Regions from separate parts of the Methylobacterium sp. 142-1Y genome, predicted to be linked through region 3. Evidence: riboswitches for the same ligand, from Rfam matches in the RefSeq annotation. Region 3 holds a riboswitch; each other region holds the start of a gene.

Region 1 (5,381 bases), 860 kb from region 3:
CCATCGCATCGTGCTCACCAAAGTCGACGCCGCGCCGCCGGACCGCCTCGAACGGGCCCGGGCGGAGATCGCCGCGATCAACCCGCTCGCCGAGACGATCGCCGATCCGGACCGCGCGAGGGCGGTCGCGGCCGCCTTCGCGCCGCTCCCCGGTGCCGGCCTCGATCCGGCCCTGCTGGCGCCTGAATCCGGCAGCGCCCATCCCCGCGTCGCGGTCTGGCTCGCCCGGCCCCTGCGCCCCCTCCCCTACGACGACCTGGCGGCCTGGCTCGACAACCTCGCGGGCCATCTCGGCGAGCGGCTGCTGCGCCTCAAGGGCCTGGTGGGGATCGTCGAATCGGACCGCCCGCTGCTGGTCGAGAGCGTCGGCACGCTGTTCTCGCGCCCGCGCCCCTTCGGCCGGCCGGCCGAGGAGGCGGCGGCGTTCGTGGTGGTGATCGCCCGCGACCTGGCGGCGGGGGAGCTCGACAGCGTGGCGCCCGAGGGCCTGTTCCGCTTCGCGCCGCGGGTGGCGGAGAGCCCGTTCGCGCGGGTGGGGGCCGGTGTTCCGCGGGCGGAGGCGGTGCGGGGGTGAAGCGTCTCGGATGACCCTGTTCCGCACCCGCGGAACGGCCGTCATACGGTTTCCGGCTAATCGCTTCGCGATGCGGAAACCGGCTCCGCTCAGGCGCCGCGCGGGCTGGTGATACTGTTTCCGGAAGGGATCTTCCGGAAACAGTATCACACGGGCCGGTTATGGCAGGATGCCCCGACCTGAGCCGTAACGCCGCCCTCCCGCGAGAGCCCGATCGAGCATGACAGCACCGGCCGCCGCCTCTCCCGACAGCCCGCCCCGCGGCGCGGAGCCGTTCTGGTCGGCCCTGTTCACCGACCGGCGGATCGCGCCGGCCCTCGGGCTCGGCTTCACCTCCGGCCTCCCTTTCCTGCTCGTCTACGGGACGCAGGCCGCGTGGCTGTCGGATAGCGGCATCTCGATCGCCACGATCGGGCTGCTCAGCGAGATGACGCTGGCCTACAAGTTCAAGTTCCTGTGGGCCCCGTTCCTCGACCGCACCGACCCGCCGCTGCTCGGGGCCCTGCTCGGCCGGCGGCGCGGCTGGATCGTCGCGGCGCAGCTCGGCGTCATGCTGATGCTCGCCGGGATCGCCTTCGGGGATCCCGCGCACTGGCTCGCCTGGACGATCGCGTTCTCGGTGGCCTTGGGCTTTGCCGGCGCGACCCTCGACCTCGTCATCGACGGCTGGCGCATCACCAGCGTGCGGCCGCCCGAGAAGCAGGCCGTGCTGTCGTCCTGGACCGAGATCGGCTGGCGGATCGGCAATCTCGCGGCAGGCGCCGGCGCGCTGCTGCTGGCCGACCGGATCGGCTGGCGCGGGGCCTACCTCGCCATGGGAGCCCTGATGCTGGTCGGCATGGCGGCGGCCGTCCTCGCGCCCGAGCCGCCCTCCGACCAGGTGCCCCACGCGCCCCGCGCCGGCCTCCTCGACACGATCTGGGAGCCGATCGCCGACCTCCTGCGCCGCCTCGGCCCGATGGCGCCGGCGATCCTGCTGCTCGTGGCGGGCTTTCGCATGCCGGGCTACATCGCGACCGCGATGGCGGTGCCGCTGTTCAAGCACCAGGGCTTCACCAACACCGACATCGCCACCGTCACCAAGCTGTTCGGCTTCTGGATCGGGCTCGGCGGCACCTTCCTGGCCGGGGCCCTGATCCCGCGGATCGGCATGCTGACGAGCCTCCTCGTCGGCACCATCGCCGCCTCGGCCTCGCACTTGAGCCTCGCCTACCTGGCGGCGCATGGCGGCGACGGCGGCCGGGCCTTCTGGACCTTCGCGGTCACCGTCGGCATCGACGGCTTCGCCTATGCCTTCGCGTCGGTGGTGCTCATCACCTACATGTCGACGCTCGCCTCGACCCGGCACGCGGCGAGCCAGTTCGGGCTCCTGACCTCGCTCTGCGCCTTTCCGGGCAGCGTGCTGGCGGGATTTTCCGGCTTCATCGTCGAGCGGACGGGGTTTCCCTGGTTCTTCGTCCTGACCTCGCTCATCGGCGTGCCAGTGGCTTTGCTCGCCGTCTATGTCTGGGCCAAGGTCGGGATCTCCGACGAGGCGCCGGCGACGACCTGACCGGTCCGGGGGTCGAGCGGTACCGGGCGATCCCTCGCGCCGGACGAAGGACCGGCGCGCCCTGCTTGACACGTAGCCCCACTCCCCCCACTCTCCCCGGCTCCCAGGGGAGCCTCGCGAGGAGGCTGAGATTCCGCCGGTCCGGTTCGTCCGGGCGCCGCGGTGACCCTATGAACCTGATCCGGGTCATGCCGGCGTAGGGATGCGGGACCGGCGCGGCGCAAAGGCCGAACCTGCCGTCTTTTCGCGCATGATCTCCGCTCGGTCTGGCCCTCGCCCGGGATGGGCGCGAGGTGGCCGTGATGTCGCAAGCGGAGATCGTCGAGGCCCTGCTCGACTTCATCGGACGGCCGGGCGCGAGCGAGGCGGAGTTCGAGGCGCTGGCGTTGCGGCTCTTCGCCTACCAGTTCGCCCACAACGCGCCCTATCGCCGCTTCACGCAGCAGCGCGGGCGCACGCCGCTCACCGTGCGGCGCTGGCGCGACATCCCGGCGGTACCGATCAAGGCGTTCAAGGACCTGACCCTGAGCTGCTCCCCGCCGGACGCGGCCGAGCGGGTGTTCATGACGAGCGGCACGACCGGGAGCGGACGCGGCCGCAGCTACCACCCGACGCTCGCGGTCTACGACGCCTCGATGCTGGCGGGCTTCGCCGCCCGGATCATGCGCGGGCGAGACACGATTCGGATGGGCATCCTGTTTCCGGACGAGGCGGCTTTGCCCAATTCGTCGCTGGCCCATTATCTCGCGCTGGCGAAGGACCGGTTCGGCACGGCGGACAGCGCGGTCTTCGTCGGTCCCGCGGGGCTCGACCTCGATGCGCTGCTGGCGGCGCTGGCGGAGGCCGAGGCCTCGGGCGAGCCCTATGCCCTGCTCGGCGCCACCTATGCCTTCGTGCCGGTGATGGATGCGCTCAAGGAGCGTGGCCGCCGCTTCGCCCTGCCGCCGGGGAGTTTCTTGTTCGATACCGGCGGCTTCAAGGGCCAGTCGCGGGAGATCGAGCCGGATGCCTTCTATGACGGGCTGTCGGCGGCTTTCGGCGTGCCGCGCGAAGCCTGCCTCAACATGTACGGCATGACAGAGCTGAGCACCCAGTTCTACGACGACGGCAACGCGACCTGCCCGCCGGTGAAGTCCGGCCCGCACTGGATCCGCAGCCGCGTCGTCGATCCGCTCACCGGCATCGACGTCCCTGAGGGCGAGACCGGCGTGCTGGTCCACCACGACCTCGCCCATTTCAACTCCGTCTCGGCGATCCTGACCGAGGATGCCGGGGTGATCGTGCCCGGCGGCTTCCGGCTGCTCGGCCGGGTCGAGGGCTCGGCGTCGCGCGGCTGCTCGGTCGCGGTGGCCGAATTCCTGGCCGCCGCGCAGGGATGAGCACGATCGAGGAAGCCGGGTACCTGCCGGGGCTCAGTCCCGAGGCGATCGGCCGGCGCATCGTCCAGCACCGGGCCTGGGGCGAAACCGTCGCGGTGGCGCTGCCGGAGCTGACCGAGGATCAGGCCGAGACCCTGTGCGCCCATGTCCGCGCCCGCGCCCGCGAGACCTTGCGGCGGATGGAGACCGCCCGGATCGTCGCGGCCATCGACCGGGCGAGCGCCTGCCTGCTCGACCGCGCGCATCCTTTGCGCCGCAAGGCCGAGGCGCTGCTGCCGGTCGTCACCGGCTACGACCGCGAGACGGTGCGGCTCGGGCTGACGAGCTACCTGAAGACCTTCCGGCGGCCGCAATTGCTGCGTTTCCTCGCGGAGGATTTCTCCAATCCGGCCGTGCTCGACGGGTTCCAGCCGGCGGTGAAGGGCGGGCTGGTGCGGGCACGGGGGCCGGACCTGCTGCTCCATGTCTGGGCCGGCAACGTCCCGGCCCTGCCGCTGTGGAGTCTCGTCTCGGGGTTGCTGGTCAAGGCCGGCACGGTCGGCAAGCTCGCCTCCGCCGAGCCGCTGACCGCCGGCTGGTTCGCGCAAGCGATCGCCGAGGCCGACCCGGACCTCGGCGAGTGCCTGGCGATCACCTGGTGGAAGGGTGGCGAAGGCGGGCCCGAGGCGACGTTCCTCGCGCAGGCCGACTGCGTCATGGCCTATGGCGGCAACGACACCCTGGCGGCGCTCCGCGCCAAGGTGCCGGTCACCGCCCGGTTCCTGCCGCATGGCCACCGCATCGGCTTTGCCATGATCGCCCGGGAGGCCCTGGACAGCCGCCGCGCCGGCCCGCTCGCCCGCCTCGCCGCCCACGATATCGTCCGCTACGAGCAGCAGGGCTGCTACGCGCCGCAGATGCTGTTCGTCGAGCGCGGTGGCGCGACCGCGCCGGACGAGTTCGCCCGCCACCTCGCCCACGAACTCGCCGCGCTCGCGAGCCGCCATCCGCGCCGGCGGCTCGACCCGGGCGAAGCGGCGGCCCTCGCAGGCTGGCGCAACGCCCACGAGATGCGGGCCCTCGACGGGAGCGCGACGCTTCTCGGCGATCCGGCCGATCCGTGGAGCGTCGTCCTGCTCGACGACACCGTGGGTCTGAGCCCGTCCGGCCTCAACCGCAGCGTGGCCGTGGTGGCGGTCGACGATCTGGCGGAGGTGCCGGCCCGGGTGGCGCCCCACCGCGCCTATCTCCAGACCGCCGGAATCGCCGCCGCTCCCGCGCGGCTCATGGCGCTCGCCGACGACCTCGCCGGGGCCGGCGTCACCCGGATCTCGGCCATCGGCCGCATGACGGCGCCGGAGGCCGGCTGGCACCATGACGGGCGCTTCAGCCTGCTCGACCTCGTGACGATGACGGAGATCGAAGGCGGCGCCGAGGCGGCGGCGGAAGGCTTCGCGCCCTATGCCGATTGACGCCCATCTCGCCCTCGACGGAATCCGCTACCGCTTTCCCGGCGATGACGCCGAGACCGTGGCGGGCGTCGATTGGGCGATCCCCCGCGGGGCGATCCACTGCCTGCTCGGCCGCAGCGGCTGCGGCAAGACCACCCTGCTCAAGCTCGCCGCCGGGCTGATCGCGCCGGATTCGGGCCTCGTCCGGATCGGCGGGGAGCCTGTGCGCGGCCCGGCGCCGGGCGTCGGCTTCGTGTTCCAGGCCCCGACCCTGCTCGCCTGGCTATCGGCCCTCGACAACGTGCTCCTGCCGGTCTCGCTCGAGCGCCGGCCGCAAGCCGCGGATCGCGAGGCGGCCCGCGACCTCCTTGGCACGATGGGCCTCGGGGATCTTGCCGGGCGCCGGCCCGGTTCCCTGTCGGGCGGGCAGCAGAGCCGGGTGGCGC
Region 2 (5,381 bases), 540 kb from region 3:
GACAGGGGACGGGGCAGGCCCGGGCGGGGTGGCGGGGGCCTGCATCGGCATCGTGGAGGATCCTTACTCGCCGGCTTCGACGTACAGCCTCCCGCCCTCGCCCAGGAATTCCGCCGATTTTTGGGCCATGCCGGCTTCCCGCTCCGCTTCGCTCAAGGGTGTGGCTTTCGCGATCACCTCGCCCGCGGCCTCCATGGCGAGCACGTCGGCGCGCAGATCCTGGGTGATCTTCATCGAGCAGAATTTCGGGCCGCACATCGAGCAGAAATGCGCGACCTTGTGGGCGTCCTTCGGCAGAGTCTCGTCGTGGTAGGCGCGCGCCGTGTCCGGATCGAGGGAGAGGTTGAACTGATCCTCCCAGCGGAAGTCGAACCGGGCCCGCGACAGGGCGTCGTCCCTGAGTTGCGCCGCCGGGTGGCCCTTGGCGAGGTCGGCGGCATGGGCGGCGATCTTGTAGGTGATGACGCCGGTCTTCACGTCGTCGCGGTTCGGCAGGCCGAGATGCTCCTTGGGGGTCACGTAGCAGAGCATCGCCGTGCCGTACCAGCCGATCATCGCCGCGCCGATGCCGGACGTGATGTGGTCGTAGCCCGGCGCCACGTCGGTGGTGAGCGGGCCGAGCGTGTAGAACGGCGCCTCGCCGCACTCGGCGAGCTGCTTCTCCATGTTGACCTTGATCTTGTGCATCGGCACGTGGCCGGGGCCCTCGATCATCACCTGGCAGCCCTTGGCATGGGCGATCTTGGTCAGTTCGCCCAGGGTCTCCAGCTCGGCGAATTGCGCCGCGTCGTTGGCGTCCGCGATCGAGCCCGGGCGCAGGCCGTCGCCGAGGGAGAACGACACGTCGTACGCGCGGCAGATGTCGCAGATCTCCTCGAAGCGCTCGTAGAGGAACGATTCCCGGTGCCCGGCGAGGCACCAGCGCGCCATGATCGAGCCGCCGCGCGAGACGATGCCGGTGACCCGCCGCGCGGTGAGCGGCACATGGGCGAGGCGCACGCCGGCATGGATGGTGAAGTAATCCACCCCCTGCTCGGCCTGCTCGATCAGGGTATCCTTGAACACCTCCCAGTCGAGCTTGAGCGGGTCGCCGCCGACCTTCTCCAGCGCCTGGTAGATCGGCACCGTGCCGATCGGCACGGGCGCGTTGCGCAGGATCCAGCCGCGGATGTTGTGGATGTTGCGCCCCGTCGACAGGTCCATGACGGTGTCGGCGCCCCAGCGGATCGCCCACACCATCTTCTCGACCTCGTCGGCCGCCGAGGAGGTGACGGCCGAGTTGCCGATATTGGCGTTGATCTTGACGAGGAAGTTGCGGCCGATCGCCATCGGCTCGAGTTCGGTGTGGTTGATGTTGGCCGGGATGATCGCCCGCCCGCGCGCCACCTCGTCGCGCACGAAGTCCGGCGTGATGAAGGGCGGGATCGCCGCCCCGAAACTCTCGCCGTCGGCGAGCGCGCCCTCGGCCTGCGCCAGCATCGCCTCGCGGCACAGGTTTTCACGATGGGCGACGTAGATCATCTCGTCGGTGACGATCCCGGCCCGCGCGAACTCGTACTGGGTGACCCTCTGGCCCGGGCCGCCCCGGCGGATCGTGCGGGCGGCCGGGCACGGCGCCACCAGCCTGTCCTCGGCCACGAAGCCGTTATCCTCGGGCTTCACCGCCCGGGGCGCCACCGCCGCATAGCCGCGCGTCTCGATCCAGGGGGCGCGGATCTCGGGCAGGCCGGATTGCAGGTCGATGCGGGCGCCCGTCTCGGTATAGGGCCCGGAGGGATCGTAGACCCGCACGGGCGCCTCGCACGGATCGGTCAGGACGATCTCGCGATAGGGCACCGCCAAGTCGGGGCGGTCCCTGGGCGACGCATAGACCTTCGCCGAGCCGGTGATCGGCCCGGTGGTGACGCTCGTTGGAAGATCTTTGGCGAGGATCGGTGCGTTCATGGATCTCTCCGGGGGAGACGATCCGGCCTCGGGGCGCGAGGACGCACGGGCAACGTCGATCATGGCAGGTTCCCGTCCCTCCGCCGGTACGAACCGGATCAGGTTCAAGGGTCAGGACGCACGCTCGTCCAATCTCAGCCCCTGCCGGCGGGGCCCCCCTCGGTAACGGCACCACTGTCCGGCGGCGGGTGGGGTTTGTCAATCGCGGGTTGAAGGAACGCTGCGGCATCCCGGCGGCCGCGGTGGCGGTTGCGCGGCCTTGAACCCCGCCCAGCCGGCGCCCCAGATACGGGGGACTTCCCCGTCTTTCAGGAGTTGGCCTTGGGACGCCGTGACCGGCGCTGGCGCGACGACGATCCCTCCACGCACGGCCCGGGCGCCCGCAACCCGGTGATCTGCCCGCTCTGCGAGCGGCCGATCCCGCCCGGCGCCCGCCAGAGCCGGCACCACCTGACGCCGAAGCTCAAGGGCGGCACCCATGGCGAGACGGTGCAGCTGCACCAGATCTGCCACTCCGCGATCCATGCCCGCCACAGCGAGGCCGAGCTGGCGCGTCGCCTCAGCGACGTCGAGAGCCTGCGGGCCGAGCCGGAGATCGCCCGCTTCCTCGCCTGGGTGCGCGGCAAGCCGGACGATTTCCACACCGCGACGCGGATGACCCGGACGCGGCGGGAGACCAAGCGGAGCTTTCGTTGAGAGACGCCGGGTCCTCGTCAGCAGGGTGAATCGATCCCGACGATTCTTCGCGCGATTCGACCGGCCGGTCCGGCTCCGATCTTTACGTCTCCCTGCGAGCCTCGGGGCCGTCCTCGTGGAGACGCCCGATGTCCGCCCGTCCCAACACCGAACCCGCCCTCTCGGTCCGGCCGGACGATCCGGTCCGCCCGCCGGTCCGCCCGCACGCCGCGCCGGAGACGGGGCGCCTCGCCTGGGTCGACGTCGCCAAGGGCATCTGCATCATCCTGGTGGTGATGATGCACTCCACCCTCGGGGTCGGCGAGGCGATGGGGGGCGAGGGTTTCATGCACCACGTCGTGGAATTCGCCAAACCGTTCCGGATTCCCGATTTCTTCCTTCTGTCGGGCCTGTTCGTCGGCCGCGTGGTCGATCGCGACTGGCGCCTCTTTTCCGACCGGCGCATCGTCCACTTCGCCTATTTCTACCTGCTGTGGATGGTGCTCCAATCGGCGGTGAAGTACGGCCAGATCACCGAGGGGGCGGGCCCGGGCGCGTTCCTCGCCCATCTCGCCTACGGCCTGATCGAACCCTATTCGACGCTCTGGTTCATCTACCTGCTGGCGGTGTTCTCGGTCGCCGTGAAGCTGCTGCGCGGGGTGCCCGGCCCGGTGCTGCTGATCGGCGCCGCCCTGCTGCAACTGGCCCCGGTCCATACCGGCTCGACCCTCATCGACGAGTTCTGCGCCCGCTTCGTCTACTTCGTCGCCGGCTATCTCTTCGCGGCCCGCATCTTCGCGCTGGCCGACTGGGTGCGGGCGCGGTCGGGCCTCGCGCTCGTCGGCCTCGCCGCCTGGGCGGGGATCGAGGGGGCGCTGGTCTTCACGCCGACCGGCTTCCCGTCTCATCCGAACCTGGCCGGCCTGCCGGGGGTGAGCCTGGTGCTGGGAGCCGCCGGCGCGCTCGCTATCGTGAGCGCGGCCGCCCTGCTGACCCGGGCCGGCGGCCCCGTCACGGCGATGCTGCGCGCCTGCGGCGAGCGCTCGATCGTGATCTACCTCGCCTTCTTCCTGCCGATGGCGGGGTTGCGCACGGTGCTGGTGAAGAGCGGGATCATCGCGGATGTCGGGGTCGTCTCGCTCCTCGTCACCGCGACCGCGGTGGCCGTGCCCCTCGGGATCGAGCGGTTGGTCCGCCACACCCCGGCCCGGTTCCTGTTCCGCCGGCCCGCCGCCTTCCACCTCGTCGGCGAGGAGCGCGCCACCCCGGCACCGGGCCTCGCCTCCGCTCGCGCGACCTGATCCCGCGGATCTCCGTTCACGAGTCTTCTTCCACGAGTCTTCGGCTCGGCGACGGCGCTCCCGCAAGGGGCGCCGTTTCACAGCCCGGCGGGCGCAGGGCATGTCTTCCCTCACGTCCTGACTTACGGTTAGCCGGACGGGCTGCGGCGCAATGGTCGCAAGTCTTTACCGATCATCAGCGATTTCCGCACAGATTCCGCCAAGGTCATGGAACCGGGGCGGACCCAGATGGAAGCGTGTTTCCGCCTCCGGGACGGCGCCGGCCTGTTGCTGCTCCTGCTTGCGCCACTCCTCGTCGTCGCCGTGCCACGCTCCGAGGCGGTGGCCGTGCTCGGCCGGCCCGGCAGCGGCATCGCCGAGGCGGCCGGCATCGTGGCGGCGGCGGGCGGCGTGCTGGTGCGGACGGGCGCGGCCGGCCTCGTCGTGGCGCGGTCGAGCGAGGCGGGCTTCGTCGGACGCCTCTACGGCGCCGGGGCGTGGCTGGTGCTCGACCCGGTCGTCGCCGGCGGCTGCGGCCCGGGACCTGACCCACAAGACGCTTCTTCTCCGTCACCGAGCGCTGCCCGATGATGACCGACGCCGACGATCTCCGCCGTTCCTACGCCCGCATCCTGATCGGCCTGCTCTGGGCCCACGTCCCGGTCGCGGCGGTGATACCGCTCCTGCCCGGCGAGGGTGGTACGCTGGCGCCGGCCGGCGCCGCGACCCTGCTTGCCACCCTCGCCACCCTGTCGTGGTGGCGCGACCCCACCGGGCTCCGGACCCGGATCGCCACCGCTTTGGCGCTCGTCGGCATGGCGGCCGTACTGCTCTACGCCAGCGCCGGCCATCCCTGGCAGATCGACCTGCACATGTACTTCTTCGCCTGCCTGGCGGTGCTCGCCGGCTGGTGCGACTGGCGGGTGATCCTGGCGGCCACGGCTGCCACGGCCCTGCACCACCTCGTCCTCAACCTCGTCCTGCCCGGCGCCGTCTTCCCCACGGGAGCGAGCCTGCAAAGGGTGCTGCTCCATGCCGGGATCCTGACGATCGAGGCGGCGATGCTGGCCTGGATCTGCCGCACCGTGTCCGGGACGCTGGCGGGGCTGGCGCGATCCGAGCGCGAGGCGCAAAGCCAGATGGCGCGCCTGCGCGACCTCGAGCGGCAGGGCGAGACCGCCCGCGAGGCGGCCGAGCACGATCGGCGCGAGAGCGTGATGCGGATGGCGGCGGCGTTCGAGGCGGCGGTGGGCGGCATCGTCGGCGAGGTCGCGGCAGCGGCGGGCGAATTGCAGGCGACGGCGCATGCGATGTCGCAGAAGGCGGGCAGCGCCGCCGCGCGCTCGGCAGAGGCCGAGGCCGCCGCGGGCCAGGCGGCCGGCGATGTCGGTGCCGTCGCGGCGGCGACGGAGGAGCTCGGCGCCTCGGTGCGCGAGGTCGGCCAGCAGGTCGGCGAATCCGCCGGCCTCGCCCGCGCCGCGG
Region 3 (5,381 bases):
TGCACCACGTGATCGGCCTGCCGGCTCCGGTCGCGATGCTGTTCCTGGCGGTGCTGGCGAAGCTGTCGAGCGCCGTTTCTCCCCACCTGCAGGCGGGCGGCTTCGTCGTCTACAAGTTCGTGCAGACGGGCATGACCTATCCGCTGCTCTTCGCCATCGGCGTCTCGCTGACCCCGTGGGACAAGCTGATGTCCGCCTTCACGGTCCCGAACCTGATCACCATCATCGCGACGGTGTTCACCCTGATGGCCACCGGCGCCTTCGTCGGCCGCCGCCTCGGCATGTACCCGATCGAGGCCGCGATCGTGAATGCCTGCCATTCGGGCCAGGGCGGCACCGGCGACGTCGCCATCCTCACCGCCGCCAACCGCATGCAGCTGATGCCGTTCGCCCAGATCGCGACCCGCATCGGCGGCGCCGTGACGGTCACGACGGTGCTGATCGTGATGCGCTGGATCGCCTGACCGGAAACGTCTGAGGATCGAGCGCCGGGATCAGCGGCCCGACCTCCGGCGCCCGCATCACCACCCCCATCACCGCGACGGCGGCGGCCCCCGCCTCGCGGCAGGATGCGGCCGTGCCGGGATCGATGCCGCCAAGCGCCACGACCGGCATCACGCCCGCCGCCTCCCGCAAGACCGCCAGTCCGAGCGCCGGCCCGTAGCCCGGCTTGCTGGCGGTCAGGAAAATCGGGCTCAGGGTCACGTAATCCGCCCCGGCCTCCCGGGCGGCCCGCACCTCGCCCAGGGAATGGGCCGAGACGCCGAGCAGGGCGCCGCGCCCGAGGCGGGCGCGAGCCGGCGCCACGGCGGCGGCCTCGCCGAGCTGGATGCCTGCCGCACCCACGCGCGCCGCCAGTTCCACGTCGCGCCCGATCGTCAGCGCCCCACCCACCCGCGCCACCTGGCCGGCCAGGGTCTCGGCCAGGGTCGCGCGCTCCGGAGCAGGCAGGTCGCGATCGCGCAGCCAGATCCAGCGGGCGCCCGCGATGAGGCAGGCGGCGACGCGGGTCTCCATGGGCTCGGGGCAGCCGTGCCGGTCGGTGACGATCAGCAGGCGCGCGGGCAGGCTCACGAGCCGACGAGGCCGAGCTGCGGGCTCGACGGCTCGGCCCGGGCGCGACGCGGGATGCGGCCGGCGAGATGCGCGAGGCGACCGGCTTCGACGGCATGGCGCATGGCGCGGGCCATCCGCACCGGATCGTCGGCCTTGGCGACGGCGGTGTTGAGGAGCACCGCGGCAGCCCCGAGTTCCATCGCGATCACCGCGTCCGAGGCGGTGCCGATACCGGCATCGACGATCACCGGCACGGGCGAGCGGCGGCAGATCAGTTCGAGATTGGCCGGATTGGCGACCCCCATCCCGGAACCGATGAGCGAGCCCATCGGCATCACGGCGGCGGCGCCGAGATCGGCGAGCCGGCTGCACACGACCGGGTCGTCGTTGCAATAGGGCAGCACCGTGAAGCCGGATTCGACCAGCTGGCGGGTGGCCTCGATCGTCTCGACGACGTCGGGATAGAGCGTCTCGCGGTCGCCGATCACCTCGACCTTGATCCAGCTGGTGCCGAGCGCCTCGCGGGCGAGTTCCGCCGTCATCACGGCATCGCGGGCGGTCTCGCAGCCGGCGGTGTTGGGCAGGAAGCGCGCCCCTTTGAGACGCGCCACGGTGTCGGAGCCGTGGCCGTGGAGCGAGATGCGGCGGATCGAGACCGTCACCACCTCGGCCGCGCTCGCCCGCACCGCCTCGCTCATGATGGCCTGCGTCGGATAGCCGGCGGTGCCGATGAGGAGGCGGGAGGACAGGGTCGTGCCGGCGATGACGAAGGGATCGTCGGGGGTGTCGGTCATGGAAATTCCTCAGCGTGTCTGAAAAAGTTAGTTCCGTCGCTTCACCGATTCCCACCCGCGACCTCATCCTGAGGTCGCGATTTGGATTCGACAACATTTTCGAGTTCTGTCGAGAAGCCCCGCACATCACTATTTTCGCGAATGAGCTTCTCCTGCACGCAATGCCGTCTGGACAGATGCTTGAGGCGACCCCAATCACTTCGGATCAGTGCTTCCTTCTTTGCACGTCCCCAGCCTTTGACTCGCCGCTCCATCGCGATCGCGTCCGTGATGCGCTCGAACATTTCGGCATAGACGAGTGTCACGGGTCGGCGCTCGCGCGTATAACCGGGATAGGTGCCGTCCTGGTGCTCGCCGAGACGCTTGTCGAGGGTCTCACCGCGTGCCGAGCCGACGTAGTAGCTGCCGTCGGCGCATCGAAGCATGTAGACGAAGGCGTTCATGAAGAATGGTCTCCGCCGACTGATCCGTTTCAAGGGATACCTGCAATCCAACACACAACCTCATCCTGAGGTGCGAACGAAGTGAGCCTCGAAGGAGGGCTCCAGGGATCGCAGCGATCGCTGGAGCCCTCCTTCGAGGTCAGTCGATCTTCGATCGACTGACACCTCAGGATGAGGTTCGTGGGTGGGATGAAGGAAAAGTCGGTGGTATCGCGCAACCCCATCGAACGACCTCACACTCACTACCCGCCCTGCATGGCGCGCACGATCTCGACGCGATCGTTCTCCGAGAGCGCCGTGCCCGCCCAGTCGCGCTGGCGCACCACCGCGCCGTTCAGCGCGATGGCGAAGCCCTGGGGGCCAGGCAGGTCGAGATCGGCGGTCTCCGCGCGCCAGAGGGCGTCGAGGGTGGCGGCCTCGCTGTCGCGGGGCTCGCCGTTCACGAGGAGCTTCATGCTGGGACTCCGGAAGCACGCGCGAACCGGGCGAGGCCGAAGGGAGCGGCCACCGGCAGCGTCTCGCCGCGCAGGATCAGGGTGGAGACGGCCTCGGCAGTGACAGGCGCCAGGAGGTAGCCGTTACGGTGGTGGCCGGCAGCGAGCACCAGGCCGGGCAGGGCCTCGCCGAGGATCGGGGCGTCGTCGTCGGAGGTCGGGCGAAAGCCGCTCCAGATGCCTGAAACCTGCATCTCCTCCACCCCCGGCAAGGCACGGCGGGCGCCCTCCAGCAGGGCGAAGACACCACCGGCGGTGAGGTGCGGGTCGAAACCGGTCTCCTCCACGGTGGCGCCGACGATGAGCGAACCGTCGCCCTTCGGCGCCATGTGGACCTGCTCGGTCCAGACCACATGCGCGAGGGAGCCGCTGCGCGGCGTCATCTGGAGCGCCATCGACTGACCCTTGAGCGGGCGCACCGGGAGCGCGAGATCCGGCACCAGGCTCCCCTCCCCGGCCCAGGCGCCGGAGGCGAGCACGACGGTACCGGCGCGCAGGGAACCCGCTTTCGTCTCGATGCCGGTGACCCGGCCGGCCTCGCGGGCGAGCGCGGTGACGGCGGTCTCCTCGATCAGCCGGCCGCCGGCTCTGCGAAACGCCTGGCGCAAGGCGGCCATCACCCGGGCGGGATCGACCTGGTGGTCGTCGGGACAGAACAGGCCGGCGGTGACGGTGGGGCGCAGGCCCGGCTCGCGGGTGCGCACCGCCGGTCCGGACAACCACTCGACGGCGAGGTGGTCGCGGCGCTGCAGGTCGTGGCGGAAGCGCAAGCGCTCGACCTCGTCGCGGCCCAGCGCGATGACGAGGGTGCCCTCGCGGCGGTAATCGATGGTCAGGCCGGATTCGGCTTCCAGCTCATCGCGAAAGGGATGCCAGAGGCGCTGGCTCTCGAGGCAGAGCGGCGACAGGATCTCGCCGCCCGGCTCGTGCTCGGCCGCGGCCGCCAGCATACCGGTGGCCGCGAGGCTGGCGCCGTCGCCAGCCCTGCCCCGCTCGATCACCGCGACGGCGAGACCGGCACACGCCAGACGCCACGCGATCGACAGGCCGATCAGCCCGGCGCCGATCACCGCCACGTCCGCGCGGTCCGGCAGCCGGTCGATGTCTTGGGTCTCGGACGATCCGCCTCGCCGTCCGATCGTCTGCGCGTGCACCCTCGTCTCCACGGTGGCCCGAAGAGAGTGGACGGCGCCCGATTGCCGGATGATGCGCGCGCGGTCCTGACGGACCTGTCCAATCCCTACGCCGGTATGAGCCGGATCAGGTTCGAAGGATTTCCGCGCCGACCGGGCCAGAGGGGCCACAGGTCCAGCGGTGTCTCAGCCCCTTGCCGGGGATCTCCCTGGAACGGCCGGAATGTGGCGAGCCGGCTCGTGTTCGTCAACCGCCTTCGGTCAGGCCCCTTTCCCCGGACGATAGATCGCCATCTCCTCGGCGATGCCGTCGAGGGGGTGGGTGCCGAGGAGTTCCGGATCGCCCCACAGGAAGTCGACGAAGGGCTTCGACATCAGGAGCGGTTCGGACAGGACCTTGTTGAGCTTGGCAAGCCGGCTGGCGAGGTTCACGTCGCGGCCGATCACCGTGAAGTCGAGCCGCGCGCCGGAGCCGACATTGCCGTAGGCCGCCTCGCCGTGGTGGAGCGCGATGCCGATCTCGATGCGGGTCGGGAAGCGCCCGGCGCGGTTGGCCTCCTCGACCCGGCGGAGTGCGGCTTGCGCGGCCGAGAGCGCGCCTTGCGCCGCGCCGCCGAGATCGTCGCCGCTCTCGCGAAAGATCGCGAGAAGCCCGTCGCCCATGTATTTCAGCACCTCGCCGCCCTCGCTCTCGATCGGCGGGACGAGGCAGTCGAAATAGGTGTTCAGCAATTCCACCGAGGCCTCGGGGGTGAGCGCGTCGGTGAGGTGGGTGTAGCCGCGCATGTCGGCAAACAGGATCGCCGAGCGGATCCGCTCGACCTGGCCGCGGCGGATGAAGCCGGCCAGGATCGCCTGGTGCGGCCCGTCGCCGACATAGACCCGCAGCACGTGGTCGAGCCGGGCGTTGAGGCCGCGCATCTCCATCACCGCCGACAGGGTCGGGATGATGAATCGCATGATCGCCAGGTCGTCGTCGCCGAAGCCGCGCGGATCCCGGGTCGCGAAGGTGACGCCGTTCTTGGTCCCGTTGGTGAAGAACAGCGGCACGGTGATGTAATGGGTGTAGCCCGCCGCCTTGAGTTCGGGGATGATGCTGTAACGGTCGTCCGGCGTCTCGCGCAGGTCGAGGATCAGCCACTCGCCGGTGCCGTAGACATGGGCGAAGGGGCTGCGGGCGAGCGCCTGCTCGGTGACCTCGCCGTGCGGGAAGAGGCGGAAGCTGACGCCGTCCTCCCGGGTCCAGAACCGGCCGACGCCGGAATAGTCCGAGTGCAGCGCGTCGATGGCGGTGGTGGCCCGGTCGACCGGCACGCCGAGCGCGTTCAGCCGCTCGGCCATGCCGGCGAGGAGATCGCCGGATTCCGGCAGCCGCGCGCCTTCGCTGAGCAGCCAGTCGCGCAGGGCCACGCAATCGCGGAACAGGCCGATCGGGATGTCGCTCGCCTCCGACCCGTCCGC

Evidence for each region. Region 3 has a riboswitch for thiamine pyrophosphate ahead of thiO (glycine oxidase ThiO). Riboswitches for the same ligand answer to the same signal wherever they lie in the genome.
Region 1: it holds a riboswitch for thiamine pyrophosphate, as region 3 does, so the genes downstream of both, AC3AOF_RS00475 (LuxE/PaaK family acyltransferase) here and thiO (glycine oxidase ThiO) in region 3, are expected to answer to the same signal.
Region 2: it holds a riboswitch for thiamine pyrophosphate, as region 3 does, so the genes downstream of both, thiC (phosphomethylpyrimidine synthase ThiC) here and thiO (glycine oxidase ThiO) in region 3, are expected to answer to the same signal.

The regions. Positions count from the first base shown of each region.
Region 1 is NZ_CM173224.1:90,001-95,381, reverse strand. It holds gene AC3AOF_RS00485 (CobW family GTP-binding protein) at 1-574, shown strand, start outside; gene AC3AOF_RS00480 (AmpG family muropeptide MFS transporter) at 795-2,126, shown strand; TPP riboswitch at 2,232-2,329, shown strand; gene AC3AOF_RS00475 (LuxE/PaaK family acyltransferase) at 2,429-3,505, shown strand; gene AC3AOF_RS00470 (acyl-CoA reductase) at 3,502-4,956, shown strand; gene AC3AOF_RS00465 (ABC transporter ATP-binding protein) at 4,946-5,381, shown strand, end outside.
Region 2 is NZ_CM173224.1:1,488,495-1,493,875, reverse strand. It holds gene AC3AOF_RS06980 (ATP-binding protein) at 1-51, opposite strand, end outside; gene thiC (phosphomethylpyrimidine synthase ThiC) at 64-1,944, opposite strand; TPP riboswitch at 2,003-2,114, opposite strand; gene AC3AOF_RS06970 (restriction endonuclease) at 2,266-2,640, shown strand; gene AC3AOF_RS06965 (acyltransferase family protein) at 2,769-3,920, shown strand; gene AC3AOF_RS06960 (hypothetical protein) at 4,149-4,490, shown strand; gene AC3AOF_RS06955 (methyl-accepting chemotaxis protein) at 4,487-5,381, shown strand, end outside.
Region 3 is NZ_CM173224.1:949,374-954,754, forward strand. It holds gene AC3AOF_RS04455 (2-hydroxycarboxylate transporter family protein) at 1-464, shown strand, start outside; gene AC3AOF_RS04460 (thiamine phosphate synthase) at 427-1,074, opposite strand; gene thiG (thiazole synthase) at 1,071-1,850, opposite strand; gene AC3AOF_RS04470 (GIY-YIG nuclease family protein) at 1,892-2,293, opposite strand; gene thiS (sulfur carrier protein ThiS) at 2,536-2,748, opposite strand; gene thiO (glycine oxidase ThiO) at 2,745-3,941, opposite strand; TPP riboswitch at 4,007-4,140, opposite strand; gene AC3AOF_RS04485 (adenylate/guanylate cyclase domain-containing protein) at 4,182-5,381, opposite strand, start outside.